Linked DNA regions of Skermanella rosea. Each later gene encodes a partner of the first gene's protein in a complex. Links are inferred from orthologs where the notes say so. Each region holds a gene or a part of one and is shown on either strand. Other genes may lie near its edges.

Region 1 (5,897 bases):
GCGCTTCAGGTCCATCGGGTTCATGCCGGCCGCGACCGACTTGACGCCCTCGCGGACGATCGCCTGGGCCAGGACGGTCGCGGTGGTGGTGCCGTCACCCGCCAGGTCGTTGGTCTTGCTGGCGACCTCGCGCACCATCTGCGCGCCCATGTTCTCGAACTTGTCGGACAGCTCGATGTCCTTGGCGACCGTCACGCCGTCCTTGGTGATGCGCGGCGCGCCGAAGCTCTTCTCCAGCACCACGTTGCGGCCCTTCGGGCCCAGCGTCACCTTGACGGCGTCGGCCAGAATGTCCACGCCGCGCAGCATGCGGGTGCGGGCGTCGACCGAAAACTTAACTTCCTTGGCAGCCATGCCCTGGATCTCCTATATGGCGGTTGACGCGGGGTTTTTACTCGAGGACGCCCATCAGGTCGGACTCACGCATGATCAGAAGCGTGTCGCCCTCGATCTTGACCTCGGTACCGGACCACTTGCCGTACAGCACCTTGTCGCCCGCCTTGACGTCGAGCGCGGTGACCTTGCCGTCCTCGCCGCGGGCACCGGGGCCGACGGCGATGACTTCGCCCTGCATCGGCTTTTCCTTGGCGGTGTCCGGAATGATGATGCCGCCGGCAGTCTTGTTCTCCTGCTCGGTCGGCTTCACGACGACGCGATCATGCAAAGGCCTGAACTTCATGGGATCTCTCCGAGATGTCTGTCGCCGGCCTTGGTGCCGGCTGTGGTGTCAGCGCTGGGTGTTAGCACTCAAGGCCAGGGAGTGCCAGCCGTATAACGGCAGATTTCCCGGCCGTCAAGCATTTCACCCCGGCAGATGGGGCCTCGCCCAATTTACACCAGGGGTAGCGGTTCATTTTCCCGGAGGCAAAAGGAAGGCCGGCACCCTGGAGGGTACCGGCCCGGAGCGTGCGCAATGCGGACGGATCCGCGTCAGCTGGCGGGATGGTAGTCGTAGCGCCGTTCGAAACGGGCGAGGTCGGCGGGATCCAAGGCGATCTGGAGATGGGCGAATGACTCGTCGTCCCGCCGCTCCAGTACGTCGCCCCGCTGGTAGAGCCAGGCCAGCGCCGCGCCGTCGTCGATCCGCACCGTGAGATCGACCGTCTGGCGGTCCATCGTCATGTGGCGGTCGAGCAGCCCGAACAGTTCGGGCAGGCCCTCGCCGGTCAGGGCCGAGACCGCCTGCATGTGGTCGTTGCGTGCCGCCTGGGCGAGCAGGGCGTCCCGCGTGGCGACGTCGAGCAGGTCGATCTTGTTCAGCACCTCGACGACGCGGCCGTCCTGGGACGGATCGATGTCGAGGTCGCGCAGCACCGCCTCGACGTCGGCCTTCTGGGCCTCCGTGTCGGGATGGGCGATGTCCCGAACGTGCAGGACGATGTCGGCCGCCTGGACCTCCTCCAGGGTCGCCCGGAAGGCGGCCACGAGGTGGGTCGGCAGGTCGGAGATGAAGCCCACCGTGTCGGACAGGATCACCTTGCGGCCGGTCGGCAGCTCGATCCCGCGCATGGTCGGGTCGAGCGTCGCGAACAGCAGGTTCTTGGCGAACACGTCGGCGCCGGCCATCCGGTTGAACAGCGACGACTTGCCGGCGTTGGTGTAGCCGACCAAGGCCACCACAGGATAGGGCACCCGGTCCCGCGCCTTGCGGTGCAGGTCGCGGGTGCGCCGGACCTCGTCCAGCTCCCGCTTCAGCTTGATGATCCGGTCGCCGATCAGGCGGCGGTCGATCTCGAGCTGGCTTTCGCCGGGACCGCCGAGAAAGCCGAAACCGCCGCGCTGGCGCTCCAGGTGGGTCCAGGACCGGACCAGCCGCGAGCGCTGGTAGCTCAGCGCGGCAAGTTCCACCTGCAACTGTCCTTCGCGGGTGCGTGCCCGGGCGCCGAAGATCTCCAGGATCAGGCCGGTGCGGTCGATGACCTTGGCATGAAGACCGCGTTCCAGGTTGCGCTGCTGGACGGGCGACAGGGCGTGGTCCATCACGACAAGATCGATCGGTTCACCCCTCTCTTCCGCGTCGCGGATCAGGTCGGCGAAATGCTCCACCGTGCCCGACCCGAGCAGGGTCGAAGGCTGTGGCCGGTTGACCTTGACGGCTTCGGCGTGGGCGACGTCCAGTTCGATCGCGGCGGCCAGTCCGACGGCTTCGTCCAGGCGCGCTTCGGGGCTGCGCATGCCGTCGTCGATCTTGGACTCGCGCAGGATCGGATGGATCACGAGGGCGCGGCCGGTGCCCATGGCGGACCGGCCGGTGCCCTGATCGGGTGCGTTAGGTACCTTCACCTTCCTTGGGCGGCTCGAAAAGTTGAATAGGATGGGCAGGCATCACGGTCGAGATTGCGTGCTTGTAGACCAGTTGGCTATGCGCATCGCGTCGCAGCAGGACGGAGAAGTTGTCGAACCACGTTATGATGCCTTGGAGTTTGACACCGTTCACCAGGAACACGGTGACCGGGGTCTTGTTCTTTCGGACGTGGTTTAAGAAAACGTCCTGAACATTTTGACTTTTTTCGGACATATGCAATCGCCCCGTTGTGATGGTTCTTGGGGCCCCATCCCAGAGCCCGGATAACATTCCATAACCCTTTTGTTGGGCTATTTTCGTTGTTCGACTGGAGTCTCCAGCGATATGGGGGCGCCGAGGCGCCGCACCAAGTCGGATACTATATCGCAAGTGTCAAACCGGTGCGCAGGCGGAAAATTCCCGAAGTCGTCCGGACTGTTCCCGATCAGCATCGGAACGCATCCCCCGGCATGGGCGCACTGCATATCCACGTCTGCGTCGCCGATGAACCAGACGTCGGGACCGGCAATCAACCCGCCGGGCTCAAGGGCCATGTGGATGGGGTCAACCGCAGGTTTATCTTGTGGCGCGTCTCCCGCTCCGACCAGCTTGCCGAAGTAGCGGTCCCAACCGAGTTGGGCCGACTCGGCCCGCAGGAAGCGGCCCGTCTTGTTGCTGACCACCCCGAGATAGACGCCCTGCCCGGCCAGCGCCGACAGCAGCCCCTCGGCACCCGGGAGCGGCTTCAGGTAATCGAGATGGTGGCGGCCGAAATGGTCGTAGAAGATGTCGCGCGCGTCGGTCCAGCGGTCGCCGAACAGGCGCGGGAAGCTGTCGCGCAGGCTCTGCCGGACGCGGATGCGGGTCTCCTCCAGGGTCCAGGGCGGCAGGCCGTGGGCGACCAGGGCAGCGTTCAACGCGGCATGGATGCAGCCCCAGTTGTCCACCAGGGTATTGTCCCAATCGAACAGGACCGCGCGCGGCAGCCGCGACGGCTTCCCGTCGCCGGGACCGGGGGTGGCAAGGTCGTGTTCCGGCATCACGAGGCGCCCGCCGTCCGGGCGTATTCCAGATAGGCCTGCCGCAGGCGCTCACCCAGGGAGCCCGGCTTGCCGTTCCCGACGGTGCGGTCGTCGATCCGGGTGACCGGCATCACGAAGGTGCTGGCGCTGGAAACGAAGGCCTCCCGCGCCCGGTAGGCTTCCTCCAGCGAGAAGGCGCGTTCCTCGAACGGGATGCCGGCTTCCTTGGCCAGCCGGACGATCGAGAGCCGCGTCACGCCGTTCAGGATCAGGTTGTTGGCGTAGCGGGTCACCAGGGTGCCGTCCGCGGTGACGATCCAGGCGTTGCTGGAGCAGCCCTCGGTCACGTTGCCGTCGGGGTCGAGCTGCCACGCCTCGAACGCACCGGCCTCCACCGCCTGCTGCTTGCCCAACACCTGCGGCAGCAATGCTACCGACTTGATATCCCGGCGCAGCCAGCGGATGTCGGGAATCGAGATCACCTTGACCCCGTTCTCCAACTGTTCCGGAGTCGCGAAGGCGGTCGCGCGCTTTGTCGTCATGACCAGACTGCTGCGGGAGTGTTTGGGGAACTTGAAGTCGCGCGGGGCGACGCCGCGCGTGATCTGGAGATAGATGGTCCCCTGTGTCACGTGGTTGCGGGCGATAAGCCGGCGCATCAGCAGCTTGAGCACATGGGGGGCCACCGGCCACGCGATCCGCAGTTCGTTCAGCGACCGTGCCAGGCGATCCAGGTGCCCCTGCTCGTCGACGAGCCTGCCGCCGATGATCGTGACGACTTCGTAGACACCGTCGGCGAACTGGAAGCCGCGGTCCTCGACATGGACCATGGCCTCGCCGTGGGGAACGAACCGGCCGTTGACATATGCGTATCGAGCCATGCTTTCCGCTTCTTTGGATGAGCTTTTCGGGATCGTGGGACGGGACGGGACAGCGGGGGGCTCAGAAGAACTCGAGCCGCACCGCGAACATCTTCTCGACCTTCTTCACCTGCCCGACCGCGGCCAGGATGATGACCCGGTCGTGCGGCTTGATCACCGTGGAGGGCCTGGGGATGATCACCTCCTCGCCGCGCACGATGGCGCCGACGATCACGCCGGTCGGCAGCTTGATCTCCCGGAGCGGCGTGTTGATCAGGCTGGAGGTCTCCAGCGCCTCCGCCTCGATCACCTCGGCGAAGCCTTCGCGCAGGCTGTGGACCGCACGGATCCGGCCGCGCCGGACATGCTGGAGGATGGTCGAGACCGTGATGGTGCGCGGGCTGACCACGGCGTCGATGCCGAGAGTGGTGACCAGCGGCGAGTAGGTCGTCTTGTTGATCAGGGTGATGGCGCGCTGGCACCCGTAGCGCTTGGCGAGGAGCGAGGCGAGGATGTTGCCCTCGTCGTCGTTCGTCACGGCGACCACCGTCTCGGCCGCCCGGACGTTGGCTTCCTCCAGGATCTCCGGATCAAGGCCGTCGCCGTGCAGCACCATGGTCCGGTTCAGCCGCTGGGCGATGTACTGGGCCCGGCCGCGATCCACCTCGACGATCCGCGCGCTGACCTGCGGGTGCTTCGCCTCCAGTTCCTCGGCGAGGCACAGGCCGATATTGCCGCCACCCAGGATGATGATCCGGCGGGCCTCGGTCTCCTCGTGGCCGAAGGCCGCCATGGCCCGCCCCAGGTGCCGGGTGTCGGCGACGAAGTAGACCTCGTCGCCCGGCAGCATCTGGTCGTCGCCGCCGGGGATGATCGGCTTGTCGTTGCGGACGATCGCCACGACCTCGAGGTTCAGGTCGGGGAACAGGCCGGTCAGCTGGCGCAGCGGCGTGTGCAGGATCGGGCAATTGTCGGTGCAAATGACGCCGATGACGCGGACTTTGCCGTCGGCCAGCGGGATCATGTCGAACGCGCCCGGCACCTGGAGCCGGCGGGCGACCGCCCGGGCCACCTCGATCTCGGGCGAGATGATCACGTCGATCGGCATGTGCTCGCGCGAGAACAGGTCCGCCCAGATCGGCGCCAGGTAGCTCTGGTTTCGGACGCGGGCGATCTTGGTCGGCACGTTGAACAGCGAGTGCGCCACCTGGCAGGCCACCATGTTGACCTCGTCGGCCAAGGTGACCGCGATGATCATGTCGGCGTCGGCGGCACCCGCCTGCTCCAGCACGTTCGGGTGGGAGGCGAACCCGACCATGGCCTGGACGTCCAGCGTGTCGCTGATCTTCTGGATCAGCTCCGGAGACTGGTCGATCACGGTGACGTCGTTGTTCTCGGTCGCGAGATAGCGCGCGATGTTGGAGCCGACCTGGCCGGCGCCGCAGACGATGACCTTCATGGACCGGTGACCTTCATGAGCTCAATCCCCGGCCAGCTTGTGGGGAGGCTTGTCGTTACCGTGCACGCCCAAGGATTTCAGCTTGCGGTGCAAGGCGGAACGCTCCATTCCCACGAACGCGGCCGTGCGGGATATGTTGCCACCGAACCGGGTCACCTGGGCAAGCAGATACTCGCGCTCGAACACTTCGCGGGCCTCGCGCAGCGGCAGGCCCATGATCTCGCCGCCCTTGTCCCACTTCAGGACCGTCGGGGTGATGGCGCCGATCTCGG
Region 2 (5,915 bases), 2.5 Mb from region 1 along the record:
TCGGGCGTGATCCAGCCGATCCCCAACCTGGGCATCTCCAACACGCTCCGGGTCTCGCTGGTGAACTGGGGCAAGACCCTGTCTCTGGAAGTCGCCCCCGACGGGGTCACGGTGAACACCATCCTGCCCGGCCGCATCCATACCGAGCGGGTCGACCAGCTCGACCAGTCGGCATCGGACAAGCAGGGCAAGGATATCGAGGCGGTCAGGGCTGCGGCGAGGGCCCAGATCCCGGTCGGCCGCTACGGCACGGTGGAGGAGTTCGCCTCCGTCGCCACCTTCCTGGTCAGCGCGCGGGCGAGCTACGTGACCGGCTCGGTCACCCTGGTCGACGGCGGCCTGGTCAAATCCTGGTGACGATTCGCCGTCCTCCCCTGTTGTCCATGGCGTAACCGACAGGAGAACGACCATGGCAACAGAACCGATGGCACCCGGCGACGACGCCCCTCCCGGCACTCCCGGCACCGGCGAGAACATCTGCCCGGACTGCAAGGGCAGCGGCCGGCTCAATGACAAGTCGTGCCCGACCTGCTCGGGCACGGGGAAGATCATCGAGGGGGTCGGCGGCGCCTGACCCGAAACGCCCTGACCCGGAACCCTAGGGAGCCGAGGCGGCGACCATGGCGGTGCGGAGCTGGCGGTCCATCCGCCGGCCCAGAGCCTCGGTCATGCGGTTGAACTGGCCCCAGGTCAGGCGGCCCGACGCCAGGGCCGCGTAGAGCTGCTCCTGCTCGTGCCAGGTGGTCAGGATCGCCCGCCCGGCCGCTTGGTCGCGCGGGTTCAGGATCGCCTCGGTCCGCGGGGTGCAGGCGGCGACGGCCAAGAGGTAGCCGCGGGCCAGTTCCTGCTCCTCCGGCGTCGGCTTGGCCGTGTCGCCCAGGTTGGCCGGCGACATCTCGCCCAGGGGCGGGCTCTTGGCCCGCAGGGGCGCGAACTCGGGCCGGCCTTCGACCTCGCCGACGCAGGCGGCCGATGCCCCGACTTCCATCGCCAGGGGGGAACTGGACTGGGTGGTGCCGCAGCCGGCCAGAAGCGCCGCCAGCGGAAGGAGCGTCAGGATGCGGAAACCGGTGATGCCGCTCATTGCGTGAACCAAGCCTACTTGCCTTTCATCGGGTTGCAGTACTGGCCCGACGCCTTCAGGCCGGTACAAAACTCCGACACGTCGGTCAGTTGGGTGAACCCGTCCGTCATCAGGCGCACGAAGGTCCCCTGCCCCGGGATCTCGGCCCTGACCATGACCGGGGCCCGGTTGATCAGCAGGTCGCGATGCGATTTCTTCAGCGTCTTCCATCCCGCCATGGCGTGCTCCTGGTCCCGGTAGGAGGCGAGATGGGCCATGTATCCGCCCCGCTGCGGCGTCTCCGGCTTGGGCTCCGCCGCCGGCTCGGCGGTCCGGTCGATCACGGCGGCCCGGGCGAGCGGCACGGCCGACGGCACCGCTTCGGGCGCCGCCGCCACCGCCGGGGACGGTGCCGCCTTGGGTGGCGGAGGCGGCGGGGCCGGCTCCGGAGCCTCGGCGACCATGACCGGCGCGGGGGCGGGCTGGGCCGTGACGGGGCCGGTGATGTATCCCATGGCGCGGTCGTCGCTGGTCAGCCAGGCGCCGGTCCAGGGGTTGACCGTCATGTCGGCGGTGATCTGCATGTACCCCCGGGAGAACCCCCCGTCCGACGCGGAAGCCGTCGCGACCGATGCCGGCGGGGGCGGCGGGGTCGGCGGCGCGGTCAGCGGCATCACCGAGGCGGTGGCGGTCCCCGGGACCTCGGCCCTCGGCATCGTATCGGGCCCGGGCGCCGCGACGGGTGCGGGAACAGGAGCCGGAACCGGGCGCTCCGGCATCGGCGGAACCTCCAGCTTCGCGACCCGCTCCGCCTTGGGCGGGTTGGCGGCGCGGCCGGCACCGCCGGCCCCCATGCCGCCACCGCCGCCGCCCTGCACGTAATAGCCGGTCGCCGCCGTGGCGCCGAGCATGCCATAGGCGACAGCGATGAATTTGAAGCTCAAGACCCTCTCCCCTCGAAATCCGTACCGGGAGCCGCAGCGGCACGCTGCGGTCCGATATTAATTTCGATGGGGTTAACGATTCCTGAGTGTCGCGTCTTTGTCCCGCCGGGGCCGCCGCGGCGCTTTTCCTGGAAACATTCCAAGCCTGCCGGGGTTTCTGCCTTGTGATCCCTTCAGAGCGGCTCCGACGGCCCGGGCATCGGATGCCCGAGGGCGGGCAGGCGCCCCGACCCTACCAAGACCCAGAAGACAGGAAGCAACCACGATGCCGGACAACAGGCTTACCAGCAGCCGCGAGCCCGCGCGCTTCGCCGACCAGGAAGTGATCCGGGGCGAGGGCGGCGAAACCCATCAGGTGGCCGGCGGCGACGTGCCCGTCCTGACCACCCAGCAGGGCGTTCCCGTCGCCGACGACCAGAACTCGCTCAAGGTGGGATACCGTGGCCCGACGGCGCTGGAGGACTTCCACTTCCGGGAAAAGATCTTCCACTTTGACCACGAACGCATTCCCGAGCGCGTGGTCCATGCCCGCGGCTTCGGCGCCCACGGCTATTTCGAGACCTACGAGCCGCTGTCCGACCTCACCCGCGCCGACCTGTTCCAGCGCGCCGGCGAGAAGACCCCGGTCTTCGTCCGCTTCTCCACGGTCGCGGGCAACAAGGGCTCGGCCGACCTGGCGCGCGACGTGCGGGGCTTCGCGGTCAAGTTCTATACCCAGGAGGGCAACTGGGACCTGGTGGGCAACAACATTCCGGTATTCTTCATCCAGGACGCCATCAAGTTCCCCGACCTGGTCCACGCGGCCAAGCAGGAACCCGACCGCGGCTTCCCGCAGGCCCAGACCGCGCACGACAATTTCTGGGACTTCATCTCGCTGTCGCCGGAAGCGGTCAACATGGCGTTGTGGATCATGTCCGACCGGACCATCCCGCGCTCGTTCCGCTTCATGGAAGGCTTCGGCGTCCACACCTTCCGGCTGGTCAACGCCGAGGGCAAGTCGACCTTCGTCAAGTTCCACTGGAAGCCCAAGCTGGGCATGCAGTCGGTGGTCTGGAACGAGGCGCTGAAGATCAACGGCGCCGACCCCGATTTCCACCGCCGCGACCTGTGGAACGCGATCCAGGCCGGCGACTTCCCCGAGTGGGAGCTGGGCCTTCAGGTCTTCGACCAGGACTTCGCCGAGAAGTTCGACTTCGACGTGCTGGATGCCACCAAGATCATCCCCGAGGAGATCCTGCCGATCCGCCGCGTCGGGCGGCTCGTGCTCGACCGCTGCGTCGACAACTTCTTCGCCGAGACCGAGCAGGTCGCTTTCTGCACCCAGAACATCGTACCGGGCATCGATTTCACCAACGATCCGCTGCTCCAGGGCCGCAACTTCTCCTACCTGGATACCCAGCTGAAGCGGCTGGGCGGCCCCAACTTCACCTACCTGCCGATCAACGCGCCCAAGCGCCCGGTCCACCATTTCCAGCAGGACGGGCACATGGCGATGGTCAACCCCAAGGGCCGCGCCAACTATGAGCCGAACTCCTGGGGCGGGGCGGCCGGCGGCCCGCGCGAGGCGCCGGACATCGGCTTCAGGTCCTTCCCGGCGGAGGAGCAGGGCGCCAAGCTGCGGATCCGCGCCGAGAGCTTCGCCGACCACTACAGCCAGGCCCGGCAGTTTTACCTGAGCCAGACCCCGGTCGAGCAGACCCACATCGCCGACGCCTTCACCTTCGAGCTGAGCAAGGTCAAGACCCCGGCGATCCGCGCCCGCATGGTCTCGCACCTGCTGAACGTGGACCAGGGGCTGGCGGAAAAGGTCGCGACCGGCCTGCGGCTGGAGGAGATGCCGAAGCCGGCCGACGCCGCCCGGCCGACCCGGAACCTGCCGCCCTCGCCGGCGCTCAGCATCCTGCTCAACGGTCCGGAGAGCTTCAAGGGCCGCAAGGTCGGGGTGCTGGTCAGCGATGGCGTCGACATCGGCTTGGTCAAGGCGCTCAAGGACGCGATCACCGCCGAGGGCGCCATGCTCGAGTTCGTCGCCCCCAGGGTGGGCGGCGTCAAGGCCAGCGACGGCACCCTGATCGAAGGCGACGAGAAGATCGACGGCGGGCCATCGGTCGTCTACGACGCCGTCGCGGTGCTGCTGTCGGACGAGGGCGCCAAACTGCTGTCGAAACAGGCGACCGCCCGCGACTTCGTGACCGACGCCTTCGCCCATGCGAAGTTCATCGCCTACAACAAGGAGGCGATGCCGTTGCTGGAGAAGGCCTGCGTCGCCGCCGACATGGACGGCGGCTTCACGGAATTGAAGGGTGCACCGGACGCCAAGGACTTCGTCCAGTCCTGCCGGAAGCTGCGCTTCTGGGAGCGCGAGCCCAAGGTGAAGCAGGTCTGAAGTCCATGAACAGCAAGCCGATCAGCCCGCTGTTGCTGGGCGCCCTCCTCGCGCTGGGCGCCTGCCAGCAGCTCTCCGACGCCGGCACCGCCGTGTCGAACGACCCCGCCGCGGCGGCCCGGGGTGCCCCGACCCTGGCCGCGGCCGATGCCGACATGCGGTCGGTGCTTCTGGCTTTCCAGGCGCTGGGGTCGAAGCCGATCGAGACCTTGTCGCCCGAGGAGGCGCGGCGCCAGCCGACCCTGGCCGACGCGGTCGCGAAGGTGCTGGCCGACGACGGCCGGAGCGCCGCGCCGGAACCCGTGGCCTCCGTGCGGGACGTGTCCATTCCGGGGCCGGGCGGCGCCCGGCCGGCCCGGATCTATGTCCCCGGCTCCGCCCGGAGCCCGCTTCCGGTCATCGTCTACTACCATGGCGGCGGCTGGGTGATCGCCGACCTGGACACCTACGACGCCTCCGCCCGGGCGCTCGCCAACCAGGCCGGCGCGATCGTCGTCTCGGCCGGGTACCGTCAGGCGCCGGAATCCAAGTTCCCGACCGCCCACGAGGATGCCCTGGCGGCCTTTCGCTGGACCCAGGTGAACGCACGCCAGTTCGACGGCGATCCGGACCGCATCGCCGTGGCGGGCGAGAGCGCCGGCGGCAACATGGCGATCGGCGTATCGCGGATGGCGCGGGAGCAGGGAATACAACCTCCGGTTCACCAAGTCCTGATCTATCCGGTCGCGGGCAACGACATGGAGACGGAGTCGTACCGGGAGCAGGCGGACGCGAAACCGCTGAACAAAGCCATGATGGGCTGGTTCTTCGACAAGTACCTGCGCAGTTCGCGCGACGGCAACAACCCGCTGATCAATGTCGTCGACGCGCCGGACCTCGCCGGGCTGCCGCCGACCACCATCGTCACGGCGGAACTGGACCCGCTGCGGTCGGAGGGCGAGTTGCTGGCCCGGCGGCTGCGCAACGCCGGGGTGGAGGTGGCGTCCAACCGCTACGAGGGCGTCACCCACGAGTTCTTCGGCGCGGCGCCTGTCGTGGAAAAGGCGAAGGAGGCCCAGGCCTATGTCGCCGGCCGACTGCGCGAGGCTTTCGTCGGGGGCTCGGCCGGGTCGGGCTCCTGAGGTTGCGAAATGATCGGGGTGAGGTGAGACGATGAGACGGACCGTACTGACGGCATTGGCCTTGGGCATGATCCTGACCGGGGGCCCGCTGGCGCCGGTACGGTCCGCCTCGGCCGATCCGATGTTGGCGGGCTTCGACTATCCCTACGAGGTGAAGCGGTTCGAATTCACCTCGCAGGGCCAGCCGCTGTCCATGGCCTACATGGACGTCCGGCCGTCCAATGCCGGGAACGGCGGGACGGTCGTCCTGCTCCACGGCAAGAATTTCTGCGGCGCCACCTGGGAGAGCGTGATCAAGCCGCTGACCCTGGCGGGCTACCGGGTGATCGTTCCCGACCAGGTGGGGTTCTGCAAGTCGACCAAGCCGCGGGCCTACCAGTACGGCCTGCACCAGCTGGCCG

Evidence for each region.
Region 2: the proteins of hfq (region 1) and katE are in contact, whole or in part, in a crystal structure (PDB 3VU3), measured with the Escherichia coli proteins. The link is inferred for Skermanella rosea from one-to-one orthologs.

The regions. Positions count from the first base shown.
Region 1 is NZ_CP086111.1:2,685,635-2,691,531, reverse strand. What follows is about bases 895-3,856. They hold hfq (RNA chaperone Hfq), read right to left. Parts: upstream 2,519-3,856; coding sequence 2,270-2,518; downstream 895-2,269. Other genes in these bases: JL101_RS12345 (D-amino-acid transaminase), read right to left, coding at 3,324-3,856; JL101_RS12350 (HAD family hydrolase), read right to left, coding at 2,596-3,324; hflX (GTPase HflX), read right to left, coding at 931-2,238. Also shown: groL (chaperonin GroEL), read right to left, coding at 1-354; JL101_RS12365 (co-chaperone GroES), read right to left, coding at 392-679; more of JL101_RS12345, read right to left, coding at 3,857-4,187; Trk system potassium transporter TrkA, read right to left, coding at 4,249-5,625; nitrogen assimilation response regulator NtrX, read right to left, coding at 5,647-5,897. UniProt on the Escherichia coli protein: RNA chaperone that binds small regulatory RNA (sRNAs) and mRNAs to facilitate mRNA translational regulation in response to envelope stress, environmental stress and changes in metabolite concentrations.
Region 2 is NZ_CP086111.1:5,189,727-5,195,641, forward strand. Bases 1,853-4,832 are described here. They hold katE (catalase), read left to right. Parts: upstream 1,853-2,272; coding sequence 2,273-4,393; downstream 4,394-4,832. Other genes in these bases: JL101_RS24265 (hypothetical protein), read right to left, coding at 1,853-2,007; JL101_RS24275 (alpha/beta hydrolase), read left to right, coding at 4,399-4,832. In the rest of the region: JL101_RS24250 (SDR family oxidoreductase), read left to right, coding at 1-357; JL101_RS24255 (hypothetical protein), read left to right, coding at 410-574; JL101_RS24260 (hypothetical protein), read right to left, coding at 599-1,084; more of JL101_RS24265, read right to left, coding at 1,099-1,852; more of JL101_RS24275, read left to right, coding at 4,833-5,514; JL101_RS24280 (alpha/beta fold hydrolase), read left to right, coding at 5,546-5,915.